4 regions of the Escherichia sp. XD33 genome follow, and region 4 is predicted to be linked to each of the others. Evidence: predicted binding sites of a transcription regulator. Region 4 holds the regulator's gene; each other region holds the start of a gene.
The links. The regulator PurR, encoded in region 4, represses purine synthesis genes. The targets are predictions, from matches to a motif close to CANGCAAACGTTTGCNTG.
Positions count from the first base shown of each region.

Region 1 (5,031 bases), on a different contig from region 4:
TAACGCACCACTTCACCGTTTTCTTTACGTGAAATCAGGAACAGTTTGGCGTGAATTTTCAGCCCCGGCGCAGAGAAGATAACGTGCACGCCTGCTTCGGTCAGGCGCTTCGCCCAGTGAATGTTGGCTTCTTCGTCGAAACGCGCCTGTAACTCAACCACCACGGTGACTTTCTTACCGTTATGTGCGGCGTGGATCATCGAGTCGATGATGCGTGAATCTTTCGCCACGCGGTAAATGTTAATTTTAATCGCCAGTACGCTCGGGTCGAACGAAGCCTGACGCAGCAGTTCCAGCACATGCTCAAAGGTGTGATAAGGATAATAGAGCAACACATCGCGTTCGCGAATGGCATCAAAACCATTGCGGAACTGGGCTTTATCAAACCAAATATGGCGTAAACGCGGCAGTGGTTTGTTCACCAGATTGGCTTTGCCGACATTGGGGAAATTAATAAAGTCTTTAAAATTATGATAACGACCGCCGGGGACGATGGAGTCGTAGCGGGAAATAGTCAGTTTTTCGCGTAACACTTCAACCAGCGCATTGGGCATATCGCGCTGATAAACAAAACGCACCGGCTCAGCAGTTAAACGCTGCTTGAGACTGGAAGACATCAACTCCATCAGGCTGGCTTCCATCTCATGCACTAAATCGTATTCGGCATCGCGGGTCATCTTCATTGAATAGGCATTCAGCGCGTCATAATCAAAGAAGCCTTTGAAAATATCATCAAGGCAGTAACGCAGAATGTTATCCAGAAGAATCATCGGCTTGCGTCGACGCGGTGCTTCTGGCGGTAAATTCACAAAGCGCGGCACTTTATCTGATGGGATCTCCAGCAGCGCGTAACGGATGGTATCGCCACGGATAATTTCCACCGCCAGATAGGTGTAATCATCTTTCAGGAACTGCACTAAGTCAGTGTCAGGATTGATTAAAATCGGCGTAATGTGCTGACGCAGATACTGCTTAAAATAATGACGCAGCCAGTTTTGTTGATTGACGGAGAGCTGGCGTTCATTAATCAGGAAGATCTGGTTGCGCGCCATCTCCAGCAATAGCTCGTTGTAGAGGCCGTCGAATTCCTGATCGGCTTTCAGCACCCGGGACTGAATTTTGCCCAGTAAATGGCGGGAATGAGAGTTGGAGCCTTGTTCTTCGCTAATAATGATGCGTCGCTTCAGTTCAGCGAAGCGGACTTTATAGAACTCATCAAGGTTATTGGAATAGATCCCCAGGAAACGCATCCTTTCAATCAGCGGGTTAGATTTGTCCGCCGCTTCCTGAAGCACGCGTTCATTGAACGATAACCAACTGAGCTCTTTTTCGATGTATAGCTTTTCCTGACCCATTACCACTTTTACTCCGTTTTATTCACGGGACACTGCCTGGATATTATGGCGAGCAATATTGGCAGATGTCCAACTATGCCAGAAAAGGGGGAAAAAAACTGCTGGAGCTTGCGATTTACAGGTGAATTGAAAAACGCCAGCGGCAGAGCTGGCGCTTTAACTACGGGGGCATTACTCGTCGGCAGCGTAGCCCTGCGGCGGCAGACGTTGACCATCCAGCCACGCGGCGTTTTCGTGCATTTTCAGACGACCATCGGCAAACCAGCTAATCACCAGTGGATAAATAGCGTGTTCCTGGGTTTGCACGCGGGCGGTGATGTCATCTTCCGTATCACCAGCAAATACCGGGACTTTCGCCTGTAAAATAACCGGGCCACCGTCCAGTTCATCGGTGACGAAATGCACCGATGTACCGTGCTCTTCATCACCATTTTCCAGCGCCTGACGATGGGTGTGTAATCCGGGATATTTCGGCAGCAGAGAAGGGTGAATGTTCAGCAAACGCCCGGCATAGTGGGAGACAAACGCCGGGCTGAGAATGCGCATAAAACCAGCCAGCACGACCACATCGGGTGCGTACATGTCGATTTCATGAATCAACTCCCGGTCATAGGCTTCACGACTGTCAAACGCGCTGGCGATGAGCGTATGCGTTGCAATACCCGCCTGGCGGGCGCGTTCAAGGCCGAACGCGTCGGCCTTATTGCTGAAAACTGCCCGTACGGTGCCTTTAATTTTGTTAGTTTTACAGGCGTCAATAATTGCCTGTAAATTACTTCCGTTGCCGGAAATAAGCACCACAATATTCATTATTCGATAACCACGCGTTGTTCGGAATCAGAGGCTTTGATGATACCGATTTTCCACGCGTTTTCACCGTTGGCATTTAGCAGGGCGAGGGCTTTGTCCACTTCCGGAGCAGGCAGGGCAATAATCATCCCGACGCCGCAGTTGAAGGTGCGATACATTTCATGGCGTTCAACGTTACCTGCCGTTTGCAGCCAGTTGAACACTTCCGGCCACTGCCAGGAAGATTCATCAATCACTGCCTGGGTATTATCTGGCAATACGCGCGGAATGTTTTCCCAGAAGCCGCCGCCGGTCAGGTGCGCAATGGCATGCACATCGACCTTTTCAATCAACTCCAGCACTGACTTCACGTAAATGCGGGTCGGTGCCAGCAGATGATCGGCTAATGGTTTACCATCAAGTTCGGTGGTTTGCGGATCACAACCGCTGACTTCAAGAATTTTGCGCACCAGCGAATAGCCGTTCGAGTGCGGACCGCTGGAACCGAGTGCAATCAGCACATCGCCGTCGCTGACTTTAGAGCCGTCGATGATTTCTGATTTTTCTACCACGCCCACGCAGAAACCCGCGACATCGTAATCTTCACCGTGATACATCCCTGGCATTTCTGCCGTTTCGCCACCCACCAGTGAACAGCCCGATTGCAGACAACCTTCCGCAATGCCGCTGATCACCGCTGAAGCGGTATCAACATCCAGTTTTCCGGTTGCGTAATAGTCGAGGAAAAACAGCGGTTCTGCACCTTGCACCACCAGGTCATTAACGCACATGGCGACCAGATCAATACCAATGGTGTCGTGACGTTTTAAGTCCATTGCCAGACGCAGCTTGGTTCCTACGCCGTCAGTACCGGAAACCAGCACAGGTTCACGATATTTTTGCGGCAATGCACACAGCGCACCGAAGCCGCCCAGACCGCCCATCACTTCCGGACGACGCGTTTTCTTCACTACGCCTTTGATTCTTCCAACCAGAGCATTACCCGCGTCAATATCAACACCGGCATCTTTGTAGCTAAGAGAGGTTTTATCGGTCACTGCTTGGGTCCCCACGCGTTACTTGCGGTAGAAAAATAAAATTCGGCGCAATTCTAACAGGGAAAGCAAACGTTTGCGAGACTGCTTTACACAACCTTTTTGCACGTCTTTTCCCCAGGCGCGCGGCGAAAGAAGACTTGTGCCAGGGCAAAGGTTAGTTTTCGGATGGAATAATCTTCTTTCATAACCATTTGAATATAAAATAACTTTATCTCAAACCGTTATCATTTTGACTAAAGTCAACGAAAATAATATTGCCGCCTTGAAGAAAGGAGGTATAATCCGTCGATTTTTTTTGTGGCTGCCCCTCAAAGGAGAAAGAGTATGAAGATCGTGGAAGTCAAACACCCACTCGTCAAACACAAGCTGGGACTGATGCGTGAGCAAGATATCAGCACCAAGCGCTTTCGCGAACTCGCTTCCGAAGTGGGTAGCCTGCTGACTTACGAAGCGACCGCCGACCTCGAAACGGAAAAAGTAACTATCGAAGGCTGGAACGGCCCGGTAGAAATCGACCAGATCAAAGGTAAGAAAATTACCGTTGTGCCAATTCTGCGTGCGGGTCTTGGTATGATGGACGGTGTGCTGGAAAACGTTCCGAGCGCGCGCATCAGCGTTGTCGGTATGTACCGTAATGAAGAAACGCTGGAGCCGGTACCGTACTTCCAGAAACTGGTTTCTAACATCGATGAGCGTATGGCGCTGATCGTTGACCCAATGCTGGCAACCGGTGGTTCCGTTATCGCGACCATCGACCTGCTGAAAAAAGCGGGCTGCAGCAGCATCAAAGTTCTGGTGCTGGTAGCTGCGCCAGAAGGTATCGCTGCGCTGGAAAAAGCGCACCCGGACGTCGAACTGTATACCGCATCGATTGACCAGGGACTGAACGAGCACGGATACATTATTCCGGGCCTCGGCGATGCCGGTGACAAAATCTTTGGTACGAAATAAAGAATAAAAATAATTAAAGCCGACTTTAAGAGTCGGCTTTTTTTTGAGTAAAGCGCCTATAACACATAATACAGAGGATAATACTATGACGCGCCGTGCTATCGGGGTGAGTGAAAGACCGCCACTTTTACAGACAATCCCGCTTAGTTTGCAACATTTGTTCGCCATGTTTGGTGCAACCGTCCTGGTGCCCGTCTTATTTCATATTAACCCGGCGACTGTACTGTTATTTAACGGTATTGGAACGCTGCTGTATCTCTTCATCTGTAAAGGGAAAATTCCGGCTTATCTTGGTTCCAGCTTTGCCTTTATTTCACCGGTATTGTTACTGTTGCCGTTGGGGTATGAAGTCGCGCTGGGCGGCTTTATTATGTGCGGCGTGCTGTTCTGCCTGGTTTCTTTTATCGTGAAGAAAGCGGGGACCGGCTGGCTGGACGTGCTGTTTCCACCTGCGGCAATGGGCGCAATCGTTGCCGTCATCGGTCTGGAGCTGGCGGGCGTAGCTGCCGGTATGGCGGGTTTACTCCCGGCTGAAGGGCAAATGCCAGACTCCAAAACCATCATCATCTCTATTACCACCCTGGCGGTCACGGTTTTAGGTTCCGTGCTGTTTCGTGGTTTCCTGGCAATTATCCCGATTTTAATTGGCGTGCTGGTGGGGTACGCGCTCTCTTTCGCAATGGGAATTGTCGATACCACGCCGATTATTAATGCTCACTGGTTTGCGCTGCCAACCCTCTATACGCCGCGCTTCGAGTGGTTTGCCATTCTGACTATTCTGCCAGCGGCATTAGTGGTTATTGCCGAACACGTAGGGCACCTGGTAGTAACGGCTAATATCGTCAAAAAAGATCTGCTGCGCGATCCAGGTCTGCACC
Region 1 covers NZ_JAENDM010000014.1:5,366-10,396, forward strand. Annotated here, with positions in the region: gene ppk1 (polyphosphate kinase 1) at 1-1,355, opposite strand, end outside; gene purN (phosphoribosylglycinamide formyltransferase) at 1,527-2,165, opposite strand; gene purM (phosphoribosylformylglycinamidine cyclo-ligase) at 2,165-3,202, opposite strand; gene upp (uracil phosphoribosyltransferase) at 3,527-4,153, shown strand; gene uraA (uracil permease) at 4,239-5,031, shown strand, end outside.
Region 1: a site for PurR is predicted at 3,265-3,282, ahead of purM (phosphoribosylformylglycinamidine cyclo-ligase). Genes of this name have one in related genera too.

Region 2 (5,031 bases), on a different contig from region 4:
CGGCTGTACAGTGGCTATAGCGACAGTAATCAGGACAATCCGCTGCTTTATTTCTGTCAGCATCGTTGGCGAGTAACCCCGCGCGGTGAACTCCAGCAACTGGAATAGAGTAAAGCATAGCGTCCGTGTATAATGCGCCGCGCTTTTATAACCGGAGTTTTCTTTTTGTCTGAAGTCGAATTTAGCCACGAATACTGGATGCGTCACGCGCTGACGCTGGCGAAACGTGCCTGGGATGAGCGGGAAGTGCCGGTCGGCGCGGTATTAGTGCATAACAATCGGGTAATCGGCGAAGGCTGGAACCGCCCGATTGGTCGCCATGATCCCACCGCACATGCAGAAATCATGGCCCTGCGGCAGGGTGGTCTGGTGATGCAAAATTATCGTCTGATCGACGCCACGTTGTATGTCACGCTTGAACCATGTGTAATGTGTGCCGGAGCGATGATCCACAGTCGCATTGGTCGCGTGGTCTTTGGTGCGCGTGACGCGAAAACTGGCGCTGCGGGATCTTTAATGGATGTGCTGCATCATCCGGGTATGAATCACCGAGTGGAAATTACGGAAGGAATACTGGCGGATGAGTGCGCGGCGTTGCTCAGTGACTTCTTTCGCATGCGCCGCCAGGAAATTAAAGCGCAGAAAAAAGCGCAATCCTCGACGGATTAATTTTGTTTCTCTTCACTCCCTTTCCTGGAAAACAGCAGAGAGGGAGAATGGGTCAAATAGTTTGATGACGACTGGGAAAGAAACGAGAGAAAAGGAAATTTCTCTTTGCCCAACTCCGTAGGCGATACCGCCGGATAATCCTGCGCCAGTTGCATCGCCGCTTCTGTAGCCTGCTTCTCTTTCTCTTGCAGATAACCCACCAGGCTAATCTGATACTTACGAATATTTTCGACATAAGCGTAGGCTTCATGTCCACGAGCGTAGCCGTAAGTCAGCTTGCTGTAATAGGGTTTCTGGCTAAGTAAAGGCAGACGCTGTTTTACGTCAGCCCAACTGTCAGGATTCCCTTTGGTTTTTGCCGTCAGGGCGCGGGCATCCAGCATATGCGCATAGCCCATATTGTACGCAGCGAGGGCAAACCAGATCCGCTCGTTCTCCGGCACACTTTCCGGCACTTTACTCATCATATCCTGCAAATAACGCACGCCACCGCTGATGCTCTGTTCGGCATCGGTACGATCCGTAATGCCGAGGCTTTGCGCGGTATTTTTGGTTAACATCATCATGCCGCGCACACCCGTCGGTGAAGTGGCCTGTGCATCCCAGTGCGATTCCTGATAAGCAATAGCGGCCAGCAAACGCCAGTCAATTTCTTCGGCGTATTTCTCAAACAGGGGCTTTAACTGCGGCAGTACCGCATCGACGGCGCGTAAAAATGTGCGCGTATCGACGTAATCAAAATCATCGCCATGCCCCAGGTATTTCTCTTCAATGCGTGCCAGCGTACCGTCTTCATTCATTTCGTTGAAGAAGTCGAGCAGGGCGGCGGAAAGGGTATTATCGCCATCTAACGGGCTAAACCAAGTCACCGGTTGTTCATCGGTGATATCGAGCGCTACGGCGAGCTCCGGGTGAACGCGCTGAAACAGGCTGATGGCGACAGAATCAGCAATGGTGTAATCGAGTTTTCCTTCGATGACATCTTCCATTAATTCCGCAGAGCCTTTTTTGTCGTCTACCTTCCAGCTTAATTCCGGGAATTTTGTTTCTTTCAGGGTCTGGAGATCGTTAACCACCACATGACCCGGTGCAACGGTGAGTTGCTCCGCCGTCAGGTTGCCCAGCGTACGTGGGCGATACTGACCCACTTTATAAACCAGTTGTTGTGACACGGAATAATAGGTAGGGCCAGGCTGATAATTTTTTACCCGCTCACTGTTATAGACAAGTCCTGCCGCCAGCAGGTCGGCGTTACCATTATCAAGGTCGTCAAACAGCTGGCTGATATTCTGCCGCACGGTCACTTTCAGTTTTACGCCGAGGTAATCGGCAAACTGTTTCGCCAGTTCGTAATCCAGGCCAAAAGGTTTCCCGTTGATTTCGTTATAAGTCAGGGGAGTATGAATGGTGCTCACACGCAACTCTCCCCGCGCTTGAATGGCGGCGATACGGTTGTCGGCTTTACCAAACCAGGGAATAGATGGCCAGAGAGCGACCGCGAGCAGCAGTGCCAGAATGCCGATGAACAGATAATTAATCTTTAATTTTTTCAATTAGTTAATTCTCTGTGTCGTGCGCGTCCCAGCTTGAAAAAACGTAATAATAGTGAAAGGTTTACTCATAAATGAGCGGCATTTTGCGTAAACCTGCGCCAGATGGCAACTTATTACAGCCATTGGCGGCACGCGTTGCTAATTCACGATGGTGATTTTATTTCCACGCAAACGGTTTCGTCAGCGCATCAGATTCTTTATAATGACGCCCGTTTCCCCCCCTTGGGTACACCGAAAGCTTAGAAGACGAGAGACTTATGATGGAAATTCTGCGTGGTTCGCCTGCACTGTCGGCATTCCGAATCAACAAACTGCTGGCACGTTTTCAGGCTGCCAGGCTCCCGGTTCACAATATTTACGCCGAGTATGTCCATTTTGCTGACCTCAATGCGCCGTTAAACGATGATGAGCACGCACAACTTGAACGCCTGCTGAAATATGGTCCGGCACTCGCCAGCCACGCCCCGCAAGGCAAACTCCTGCTGGTGACCCCGCGTCCTGGCACCATCTCTCCCTGGTCTTCGAAAGCGACCGATATTGCCCATAACTGCGGGCTACAACAGGTAAACCGCCTTGAGCGCGGCGTTGCTTACTATATAGAAGCCGGTACGCTGACCAATGAACAATGGCAGCAGGTTACCGCTGAACTGCACGACCGCATGATGGAAACGGTCTTTTTTGCTTTAGATGATGCAGAGCAGTTGTTTGCCCACCATCAACCGACTCCGGTTACCAGCGTTGATTTGCTGGGGCAGGGCCGTCAGGCGCTGATCGACGCTAACCTGCGTCTTGGCTTGGCTCTGGCGGAAGATGAAATTGACTATCTGCAGGATGCTTTCACAAAGCTTGGTCGTAACCCGAACGACATCGAGCTGTATATGTTCGCTCAGGCGAACTCTGAGCACTGCCGCCACAAAATTTTTAATGCCGACTGGATTATCGACGGTGAACAGCAGCCGAAATCGCTGTTCAGGATGATCAAAAATACTTTCGAAACCACGCCAGATCACGTTCTCTCTGCTTATAAAGATAACGCCGCCGTAATGGAAGGTTCTGAAGTGGGCCGCTACTTTGCTGACCACGAAACGGGCCGCTACGATTTCCATCAGGAACCGGCGCATATTCTGATGAAAGTCGAAACTCACAACCACCCGACGGCGATTTCTCCGTGGCCGGGCGCGGCGACGGGTTCCGGCGGCGAAATTCGTGATGAAGGCGCCACCGGACGCGGTGCGAAGCCGAAGGCTGGTCTGGTTGGTTTCTCCGTTTCCAACCTGCGAATTCCTGGCTTCGAACAGCCGTGGGAAGAAGATTTCGGTAAGCCTGAGCGCATTGTCACCGCGCTGGACATCATGACCGAAGGCCCGCTGGGCGGCGCGGCGTTTAACAACGAATTTGGTCGTCCGGCACTGAATGGCTACTTCCGTACTTATGAAGAAAAAGTGAACAGCCACAACGGCGAAGAGCTGCGCGGTTATCACAAACCGATCATGCTGGCGGGCGGGATCGGCAACATTCGCGCCGATCACGTACAAAAAGGCGAGATCAACGTCGGTGCGAAGCTGGTCGTTCTCGGCGGCCCGGCAATGAACATCGGTCTTGGCGGCGGAGCGGCGTCTTCCATGGCGTCAGGTCAGTCTGATGCCGACCTCGACTTTGCTTCCGTACAGCGCGACAACCCGGAGATGGAGCGTCGTTGCCAGGAAGTAATCGACCGTTGCTGGCAGCTTGGTGATGCTAACCCAATTCTGTTTATCCACGACGTCGGTGCGGGCGGTCTTTCTAACGCCATGCCGGAACTGGTGAGCGACGGCGGGCGCGGCGGTAAATTCGAACTGCGCGATATCCTGAGCGACGAACCGGGCATGAGCCCGCTGGAAATCTGGTGTAACGAATCCCAGGAACGCTACGTGCTGGCGGTTGCTGCTGATCAATTACCGCTGTTTGACGAGCTGTGTAAGCGTGAGCGCGCACCCTACGCTGTGATTGGTGAAGCGACCGAAGAACTGCATCTTTCTCTGCACGATCGTCATTTTGATAATCAGCCGATCGATCTGCCGCTGGACGTCCTGCTTGGTAAAACGCCGAAGATGACCCGCGATGTACAAACGCTGAAAGCGAAAGGCGACGCGCTGGCCCGTGAAGGGATCACCATTGCAGACGCGGTGAAACGTGTGCTGCATCTGCCGACTGTGGCGGAAAAAACCTTCCTGGTGACCATTGGCGACCGCAGCGTAACCGGCATGGTAGCGCGCGATCAGATGGTGGGGCCGTGGCAGGTGCCGGTCGCTAACTGCGCGGTCACTACCGCCAGCCTCGACAGCTACTACGGTGAAGCGATGGCGATTGGCGAGCGTGCGCCGGTTGCGCTGCTGGATTTCGCCGCCTCTGCCCGTCTGGCGGTCGGTGAAGCGTTAACCAACATCGCCGCAACACAAATTGGCGATATCAAACGCATCAAACTTTCCGCCAACTGGATGGCGGCGGCAGGCCACCCTGGTGAAGATGCGGGCCTGTATGAAGCCGTTAAAGCCGTGGGCGAAGAGCTTTGTCCGGCGCTGGGCCTGACGATCCCGGTGGGTAAAGACTCCATGTCGATGAAAACCCGCTGGCAGGAAGGTAACGAAGAGCGCGAAATGACGTCGCCGCTGTCGCTGGTGATTTCTGCATTTGCCCGCGTGGAAGATGTACGTCACACCATCACGCCGCAGCTTTCTACCGAAGATAACGCACTGCTGCTGATTGATTTGGGCAAAGGCAATAACGCGCTGGGCGCAACGGCGCTGGCGCAGGTTTATCGTCAGCTTGG
Region 2 covers NZ_JAENDM010000019.1:28,353-33,383, forward strand. Annotated here, with positions in the region: gene yfhb (phosphatidylglycerophosphatase C) at 1-108, shown strand, start outside; gene tadA (tRNA adenosine(34) deaminase TadA) at 166-669, shown strand; gene mltF (membrane-bound lytic murein transglycosylase MltF) at 666-2,222, opposite strand; gene purL (phosphoribosylformylglycinamidine synthase) at 2,480-5,031, shown strand, end outside.
Region 2: a site for PurR is predicted at 2,387-2,404, ahead of purL (phosphoribosylformylglycinamidine synthase). Genes of this name have one in related genera too.

Region 3 (5,031 bases), on a different contig from region 4:
CAGAAGTGGTGCCACGGACGATGGAGTCGTCGACCAGCAGGACGTTTTTATCGCGGAACTCGGCGCGGTTGGCATTCAGTTTACGGCGCACGGACTTACGACGCAGCTGCTGGCCCGGCATGATAAAGGTGCGGCCAACATAGCGGTTTTTAACGAAGCCCTGGCGGTACGGTTTGCCCAGAATACGAGCAATTTCCAGCGCGATATCACACGAGGTTTCTGGGATCGGGATCACCACGTCGATATCCAGATCTTCCCATTCGCGGGCAATTTTCTCGCCCAGTTTCGTGCCCATATTCACACGCGCGCTGTAAACGGAAATTTTGTCGATAAACGAGTCCGGGCGGGCAAAGTATACATACTCAAACAGGCACGGATTGCTGACCGGATTGTCAGCACATTGACGGGTAAACAACTGCCCTTCTTCAGTGATGTAAATCGCTTCGCCCGGCGCGACGTCACGCAGGAAATCAAAGCCCAGCGTATCGAGCGCTACGCTTTCGGAAGCGACCATATATTCTGTACGGTTCTCGTCAATATCACGTTTTCCCAGTACCAGCGGACGAATCCCGTTTGGATCGCGGAAAGCAACCATACCGTGGCCGATAATCATCGCCACACAGGCATACGCGCCGCGGATTAAGCGGTTTGTGGCAGCAATGGCAGCGAAAATATTGTCGGCTTCCAGCGGGTAGTGGCGGAAGTTGTCCAGCTCGCTGGCGAAGATATTAAGCAGAATTTCCGAGTCGGAAGTGGTGTTGATGTGGCGGCGTTTTTCTTCAAACAGTTTTTTACGCAACTCGTGAGCGTTGGTCAGATTGCCGTTGTGGGCAAGCGTAATGCCATACGGGGAGTTAACGTAAAACGGCTGCGCTTCAGAGGCGCTGGAGCTGCCAGCCGTGGGGTAACGCACATGACCAATGCCCATATTGCCCTGCAAACGCTGCATATGGCGAGCTTCAAATACATCGCTCACCAGCCCGTTCGCTTTACGCAAACGGAAGCAGTTATTGGCATCTATGGTGATGATGCCGGCGGCATCCTGACCGCGATGCTGAAGCACCGTTAAGGCATCATAAATCGACTGGTTAACCGGCATAACACCGGCGATACCGACAATACCGCACATACGTCTTTTTCCTCGTTAAGCCACATCTCAGAGCACTTACGCTCTGGGCAAGAAACTTGACGAGCTTTGCAGATAATCAAAAAACCATCTGATGATAAAACTGAATTGCGGGATCAGCTGTGATTTGCTCCAGTCTTCGCTTTTCGACACCCCGGTAAAGGAGTCGAGAAAGAAGAGAATGGCAGCAACAATCAACACACCGCGCAACGCACCGAAACAGACGCCCAGCACCCGATCGGTGCCTGACAACCCCGTTTTCTCCACCAACTGGCCTATCACGAAGTTCACGATAGCACCAACGATCAGGGTAGCGATAAACAGTACCGCGATGGCAATCCCATTTCGAACCAGTTCGTCTTCAAAGCCCGTAAACCAGACTGACAGGTAAGTGTAGTAATGACTGGCAACAAAGAAAGCACAACCCCATGTCACCAGCGATAACGCTTCACGAACAAAGCCGCGGATCAGGCTAACCAGAGAGGAAAAAGCAATCACCGCGATTATGGCGTAATCAATCCAGACCATATGTGTCCCACGATTTTACGCCCTGTCATCCTGTTCGGGGCGCATTCTAACAGAAAAAGAAAACGTTTGCGTAGGGATTTCCTTCCCGCGCATCAATAAAAATGGCGCTGAAAAAATATTCAACGCCATCGACTTTTTATGCCTTTGCGGCATCGGGCAATGCGTGTCGGATGCGGCGTAAACGCCTTATCCGACCTACGGTTCTACCCCTGCGTAGGCCTGATAAGACGCGCCAGCGTCGCATCAGGCAAGACCGTATTAATTCGGCGTATAGCCCATTACCACGCCACTTAAGCCAGAAAGTTGCTTCAACTCACCCAGCGAACCTTTCAGCTTATCTTTCGAGGCATCCGGCCCAACCAGAATACGGGTAATTTTACCCTGCACTGGCGTGGATGGCGACGTATAAACCCGATAACCGGCACCGCGCAGCTTACCGACAATCTCATTCACTTTATCGGCATTTTTCAGCGCACCCAGTTGCACAACATAGGCTTTACCCGTCGGTGCAGCTTTTTCTTCCACGACCGGCTTCGGTTCTGGCTTCGGCGCAGGTGGTGCTTCAACCTTTGGTTTAGGCGGCTCCACCGGTTTCGGCTTCGGTGGGGCGACCGGTGCAGGTTCCGGTTCAAACTCGGTGTTATTGGCTGCAATAGTGGCCGGATCGAGCGACGGTGCTGCGGCATCACCTGCCCGCACCTCTTCCGCTGCGCCTTCCGGCGGCTGCGTCGGTAACGCCTGGGTGGCGGCTGGCATCATATCAGGCTCATCACGATCGCCCGCTTTCGGCACCAGCGGGATAGCCGCGAACTCATCCTGATAATGTTTTTTCTGCCCGTCCAGCAGCCCTGGAAGTACAATCACCCCCAGCGCCACCAGCACGATCGTGCCCACTAACCGATTCTGAAACTTACTTGCCACCGCTTCTCCTCGCGTCAATCACTTCCATGACATGTGCGACCGTGTGGAAAGAACCACACACCAGCACGGTGTCTTCCGCTTTAGCGTCCGCCATTGCGGCATCCCATGCCTGCGCAACGCTATCAAATGATTTGCCGTTACCCAAATGCTCAAGCAGTTGTTCTGCCGTGGCACCGCGCGGCCCTTCCAGTGGCGCACAATACCAGTCATCAACCACGCTTTTCAACCAGGCCAGAGTTCCGGCAATATCTTTATCATGTAGCATACCGATAACCGCCAGCACGCGCCCGTTTTTCGGTAGCGCTTTCATACGCCCGGTGAGATATTCCGCCGCATGTGGATTATGCGCGACATCAAAAATAACGCGTGGCGACTCGCTCACAATCTGGAAACGTCCCGGCAAAATTGCGCTGGCAATCCCGTCGCGAATGGCATTTTCACTGACTTCCAGCCCGCTGGCACGCAGTGCCGCCAGCGCTGTTGCGGCATTCGGTTGCGGGACAAGCGGCAACGGCAGATTTTCCAGCGTGCCGTGAGCATCGCTAAACGCCCAGTCATGATCGGTGACGGAATAGTTCCACTCAACGCCCCGACGTTGTAACAGTGCACCTTTTTCCTGCGCCACATCAGCAATGGTAGAAGGCATTTCCGGCTCACCGACAATTGCCGGTTTTTCGCTGCGGAAGATGCCTGCTTTCTCGCGACCAATACTTTCGCGATCTGGACCCAGCCAGTCGGTATGATCCAGCGCAATACTGGTTACTACCGCGACATCGGCGTCGACAATATTGGTTGCGTCCAGACGACCGCCCAGCCCTACTTCCAGAATCACCACGTCAAGTTGTGCCTGCTTGAACAGCCACAACGCCGACAGCGTACCGTACTCGAAATAGGTCAGGGAAATATCACCGCGTGCCGATTCAATCTCCGCAAAAGAGGCGGTATGGGCCGATTCCGGCAATTCCTGGCCCTGCACACGTACGCGCTCGGTATAACGCACCAGATGAGGCGAACTGTAGACGCCCACTTTGTACCCTGCCGCCATCAGAATCGACTCCAGCGTACGGCAGGTGGTGCCTTTGCCATTCGTACCCGCAACGGTAAACACAAATGGCGCTGGTTTCAGGACGCCAAGACGCGCCGCGACCAGGCTCACGCGCTCAAGGCCGAGATCGATAGTTTTACTGTGCAGGTTTTCCAGATAAGAAAGCCACGAAGCCAGAGGCGACGCGGCTTGAGGAGTGCGTTTGATAATCATGGTATCCGCTGATTCGTTACGGTGAGAATAGCAAAAGGGCAGAGCCAGTGGCCCTGCCCTTATCAGTTATCAGGCCTCAGGTTCCTGATCCGGTACCGGGGGTACCACTACGCCTTCACGCGGCGCTTCAGGATTCGGCGCTGGCAGATTCATCAACTTCGCCAGAATGCTCGCCAGTTTCAGGCGCATTTCCGGACGACGGACGATCATGTCGATCGCGCCTTTCTCGATCAGGAATTCACTGCGCTGGAATCCAGGCGGCAGTTTTTCGCGAACGGTCTGTTCGATAACACGCGGACCGGCAAAGCCGATTAACGCTTTCGGTTCAGCGATGTTGAGATCGCCCAGCATGGCGAAACTTGCAGAAACACCGCCCATCGTCGGGTCGGTCAGCACGGAGATGTACGGCAAGCCGCGCTCCTGCATTTTTGCCAGTGCCGCAGAGGTTTTCGCCATCTGCATCAGCGACATCAGTGCTTCCTGCATACGTGCGCCACCAGAGGCGGAGAAGCAGATCAGCGGGCAGTTATCTTCCAGCGCCTGCTCAACGGCACGCACGAAACGTGCACCCACAACAGACCCCATTGAACCGCCCATAAAGGCGAACTCGAATGCCGCAGCGACAACCGGCATTCCATACAGAGTGCCTTTCATCACCACCAGCGCATCTTTTTCGCCGGTTTCTTTCTGCGCAGATGCCAGACGGTCTTTATACTTCTTGGAGTCACGAAACTTCAGCACATCTTTCGGCTCAAGCTCGCTACCCAGCTCCACAAGGCTTCCTTCATCTAACAGGCTATGCAGGCGATTACGCGCTGTCATACGCATGTGATGGTCACACTTCGGACAGACCTCAAGATTACGTTCCAGCTCAGCGCGGTATAAAACCTGACCGCAGCTATCACACTTAGTCCACACCCCTTCAGGAATGCTCGCCTTGCGGGTGGGAGTAATGTTGCTTTTAATTCGTTCAATCCAGCTCATTAGGGACCTTTCTGTCTGAACCTGGTTCGATGCCAGTTTTATCTTTGGGGACGCATAATGCCATTTTTGCCCCCAACAGACCATGAATGTTGCACATTAAAACATAACAGCCCGAAACTTTGGATAAAAAAGTGGTCGAACCGCGGAGTTACTTTTTATTTTGCGGCGCGTGCCGCAGCGCGTTTGTGACGGATTATTTCGATGACGCCCGGCA
Region 3 covers NZ_JAENDM010000012.1:70,017-75,047, reverse strand. Annotated here, with positions in the region: gene purF (amidophosphoribosyltransferase) at 1-1,129, opposite strand, end outside; gene cvpA (colicin V production protein) at 1,166-1,654, opposite strand; gene dedD (cell division protein DedD) at 1,913-2,575, opposite strand; gene folC (bifunctional tetrahydrofolate synthase/dihydrofolate synthase) at 2,565-3,833, opposite strand; gene accD (acetyl-CoA carboxylase, carboxyltransferase subunit beta) at 3,903-4,817, opposite strand; gene K0778_RS09625 (DedA family protein) at 4,973-5,031, opposite strand, start outside.
Region 3: a site for PurR is predicted at 1,710-1,727, ahead of cvpA (colicin V production protein). Genes of this name have one in related genera too.

Region 4 (5,031 bases):
TGGTGACGCCCACCACGCTTACGTCATAATTAGATGCCATGTAGTGTGCCAGTCCGCCCCAGCCGCAGCCAATATCCAGTACGCGCATCCCTGGTTTTAACTGCAATTTTTCACAAATCATTTTGAGCTTCGCCTGCTGGGCAGATTCCAGATTATCGGCATCTTTCCAGTAAGCGCAGGAATATTGCATGAAGGGATCAAGCATGCGGCTGAACAAGTCATTACCCAAATCGTAATGCTCTTTGCCGACTATCCAGGCACGTTTTTTACTCTGCAGATTGAAGAGACGAGCGCCGGCAATACGCAGCGTGTCTTTGAAATGATGGGGGAGTTGGTTCTCGAGACCTGCGCGTAAGACTTTGCTAAAAAACATATCCAGTCGGTCACATTCCCACCAGCCATCCATATAACTTTCGCCTAACCCCAAAGAGCCTTCTTGCAGAACGCGTTTAAAAAAATCGGGGTTTTTCACACGAATATCCGCCGGGGCAGAACCGTTAATGGCTATACCGGCACGGCTAAGTAATTCGTTGGCGATACGGTACCAGTTGTCATCCGGTACGCTGACTTCTTCTATACACGATGAACTCATAGTTTCTCCATCACTGGTCGGTGATCAGAACCTTAAAACAGCGTAGACGCTTTTTGGGCTTTGTGAGAAATCTCGCAGAAAAAACCGCGAGTCTATAATCCGACGTAGAACAGAGGGAAAGGAGGAACCCTTGCCGAAATGACCATCCATAGTGAGTCGGGAGCGATCCTGTCCCCGTAAAAACATAATATTTATAGTAGCTTTAACAACTCGAAATTAGTATAGGCCGCTAATTTCAATCATACAACAAAATTTTGTTAGCAGCCTAAGTATAAGTATATCGATATAGATCAGTGTGATTCGCTATGAGCGACTTCGGCATTGCCATGATTCTGGCAGCCAACTTCTTCACAACGTTGCATCATGTAACCCAGCGCGACCAGCACTACTGTTGATAACATCACGCTGGTGGTGGTGAGCAATGGCGTGCTGATACTGATCAGCCAGGAAACTACCAGACTTGCGAGGAAGCACAGACCCAGTTGTAGAGTGTTCTGCAAAGCTGCGGCGCGACCAGTTGCGTGTGGGAAGGGACGCAGCGCCTGGGCGACAACAATAGGGTAGATCGCGCCATTGGCAATCGCCATCACACAGAATGGGATCAGGATTTCGACCAGCGACACATGGCTAATGAAGCCTGCAGCCCAGGTCGCAATGACGCTGACAGCAAACAGCACCAGCAACCACGGTAATAACTGCTTGCCTTGCCATTTCTGCAGTGCGGCGCGACAGCCATAACCACCAATCAGAAACGCGATAGTTTGCGGGACATAACTTAAACCAATAACTGCCGGGCTGTAGCCCATTTCACTAAGGATGAACGGTGAACCGGTCAGCCATGCAAAAAAACTGGCTGAACAGGCCGCATATATCAGCACGTTGCCGCGATAGGTTTTAGAACGTAGCAGGTCGGTAAAGGTCAGACCATCCTGACTATTGTTACGGGCCTTCGTCGTGGGTTTGAGCCAGAAAATAGGCAGAATCAGCACCACGGTAATGGCAAACAGGGTGGCGAAAATCGCCTGCCAGGAAAAATGGACCAGCAGCCAGCTTCCTAACAGGGGAGCAAGTGCCGGAGACAGACCCACCAGCGGCATGATGGTCGCAAAAATACGGTTGACTTTCTGTGAAGGATAATAATCCGTCACTAACGCTTGCCAGATAACCGCCGCGGCGCAGACCCCCACAGCCTGTACAAAACGCAATACCAGCAGCGTAGCGGCGTTTTCTACCCACAGCATCCCCAGACTACCTAACGCAAAAATTGTCAGGCCGATTAATAACACCGGTTTACGACCATAACGGTCGGAGAGTGGCCCCCACAGAAGCTGGGCTGCGGCAAAACCGGCAAGGAACAGACTAAGGCTGGCACTGACAGCAGACGCAGGCGTTTGCAGGTCGGCCTGTATGGCGGCGAAAGCAGGCAGATACATATCGGTTGCCAGAAAACCGAGTACGCTCAAACCCGCCAGCCAGACTAAAAATCTTTTCCCAGGTTGCATGTATATTCTCTAAATCTCTCAATTAAACACCGCCGCAAAGTGTAGGGAGTGAAATTAGTGTTGTGAAACGGTAATATTTGATGACTGGTTTCAAAAATTTTGTAGGCAGACTATGTGGTCAGAATATTCACTCGAAGTTGTTGATGCGGTAGCGCGTAATGGTAGTTTTAGCGCTGCGGCACAGGAGCTGCATCGCGTTCCTTCTGCGGTCAGCTATACCGTGCGTCAGCTGGAAGAGTGGCTGGCGGTGCCGCTCTTTGAACGACGGCACCGTGATGTGGAGCTGACCGCTGCTGGAGCGTGGTTTCTCAAAGAAGGGCGCTCTGTTGTCAAAAAAATGCAGATCACCCGCCAGCAATGTCAGCAGATAGCGAACGGCTGGCGCGGTCAGTTAGCTATCGCAGTGGATAATATTGTCAGGCCAGAACGTACACGGCAGATGATCGTTGATTTTTATCGCCATTTTGATGATGTCGAACTTCTTGTCTTTCAGGAAGTGTTCAACGGTGTCTGGGATGCGCTTTCCGACGGGCGCGTGGAACTGGCGATTGGCGCAACACGCGCGATTCCGGTAGGCGGTCGTTATGCCTTCCGGGATATGGGGATGCTAAGCTGGAGTTGCGTTGTTGCCAGCCACCACCCGCTGGCGTTGATGGATGGCCCATTCAGCGATGATACGTTGCGCAACTGGCCGTCGTTGGTGCGCGAAGACACCTCGCGAACGCTACCTAAGCGTATTACCTGGTTGCTGGATAACCAAAAAAGACTTGTCGTGCCTGACTGGGAATCATCGGCAACCTGTATCTCGGCAGGATTATGCATAGGGATGGTGCCAACACATTTCGCCAAACCGTGGCTTAATGAGGGGAAGTGGGTAGCATTAGAACTGGAAAACCCCTTTCCGGATTCGGCATGTTGTCTGACATGGCAGCAAAATGATATGTCGCCTGCGTTAACCTGGTTGCTTGAGTATCTCGGCGATAGTGAGACGCTGAATAAGGAGTGGCTGCGGGAGCCGGAAGAGACTCCCGCAACGGGTGATTAACGACGATAGTCGCGGAACGGGCCGTCAGCCACGGAGCGGCGTTCAATCAAGCGCGGATGCACTTCAATGGACTGCGGTTCTTCACGTTTGTTGACGATACGATCCAACAGCATGTTGAACGCTGTTTCACCCAGCGAGTCTTTTGGCTGATGGATCGTGGTCAGCGCCGGCGTAAAATAGCGGGCGTTGCGCACGTTATCATAACCGATCAGCGAAACATCCTGCGGGACGCGCAGGCCCATTTCATCAGCAGCACAAAGTGCGCCCATTGCCATGATATCGCCACCACAGAAGACGGCAGTAGGGCGATGCGGCTGCGACAGGATTTGCTGCATGGCGCGATAACCGGATTCAGGTTCAAAATCACCCTGCACAATCCAGCTTTCCGGCACCTTGATCATTGCTTCTTCCATCGCCTTCATAAAACCGGCAAGGCGGCCTGCGCCAGTGTTACGTTCCAGCGGGCCGGGGATAACGCCGATTTCGCGGTGACCGCGTTCAATCAGATAACGCCCGGCCATGTAGCCGCCTTCGAACGCGTTATCAATGACCGCATCGGTGAAGTCAGCTTTTGCTTCACCCCAGTCCATCACCACCATTGGGATATGGCGATACTCTTCCAGCATCGCCAGCAACGGCTCTGGGTACTCAGAACACATCACCAGCAGACCATCGACGCGTTTTTGCGCCATCATCGACAGATAAGCCCGCTGTTTCTCAAGATTGTTCCACGCATTACCCAGAATCAGGGTGTAACCTTTCTGGAAGCAATTTTTTTCAACCGCTTCAATGATCTCGGCAAAATAGGCCGCTTCGCTGCTGGTCGCCAGCAAACCGATAGACTTGGTGTGGTTAACCTTCAGGCTACGCGCCACCGCGCTAGGGGAGTAGTGTAATTCTTTAATCGCTGCCCACACGGCGTTGCGCGTTTCTTCAGCGACGAAACGTGTTTTGTTGATCACGTGTGACACAGTTGTAGTGGAAACGTTTGCTCGTTTCGCTACATCTTTTATTGTTGCCATTCCATTTCACTCCAGACCCTAACTTCAGCTCCTGCAAAATCGCAAGGTAAACGTTTGCCTTTACACACCTTACGCACAACAAAAGTGTTGCGGTACGCCGGAAAAACGACACGGAGCGTCAGGAAGGGGTCAATGGCCAGTACGCAAATAGTGTAAGCGTGGAATTTTGGCCGATCTTGACGAAAAGGGGAAGTGGTAAAAACACTTATCATTATAAATGACGGGAGATTTTTTCATCACAGTGTGTAAAAATGCGTAATATCACTTTTTGTGTGGTAATAAAAAAGGAGAAAACTTGATGAGCACCGACCTTAAATTTTCACTGGTAACAACGATTATCGTCCTCGGTTTGATCGTAGCCGTGGGTTTGACTGCCGCGCTGCACTGATTTCCTCTCGAGGGAGCGCGTTCTCCCTCGCATCTCCTTCCTGTTTGTTAGCAAAATGGCAAAAGTGTTTTCTCTTTTTGTTATTTTCATTTTTTTGTGATTGCTGTCATGCTTTCGCCACTTTAATGAATATCGCGTAATGACGCGAAGAGGTGGAGATAAGGCATGAAAATTAACTATCCGTTGCTGGCGCTGGCGATTGGCGCGTTTGGTATCGGGACAACGGAGTTCTCGCCAATGGGCTTGTTGCCCGTCATTGCGCGCGGTGTGGATGTCTCGATTCCCGCTGCCGGAATGTTAATCAGTGCCTATGCAGTTGGCGTAATGGTGGGCGCGCCGCTGATGACGCTTCTACTTTCTCATCGTGCCCGCCGCAGTGCGTTGATTTTCCTGATGGCAATTTTCACGCTAGGCAACGTTCTTTCCGCCATCGCGCCGGATTATATGACCCTGATGCTTTCACGCATTTTGACCAGCCTGAA
Region 4 covers NZ_JAENDM010000002.1:103,098-108,128, forward strand. Annotated here, with positions in the region: gene cfa (cyclopropane fatty acyl phospholipid synthase) at 1-592, opposite strand, end outside; gene punC (purine nucleoside transporter PunC) at 883-2,094, opposite strand; gene punR (DNA-binding transcriptional activator PunR) at 2,207-3,139, shown strand; gene purR (HTH-type transcriptional repressor PurR) at 3,136-4,161, opposite strand; gene cydH (cytochrome bd-I accessory subunit CydH) at 4,460-4,549, shown strand; gene K0778_RS02040 (MFS transporter) at 4,715-5,031, shown strand, end outside.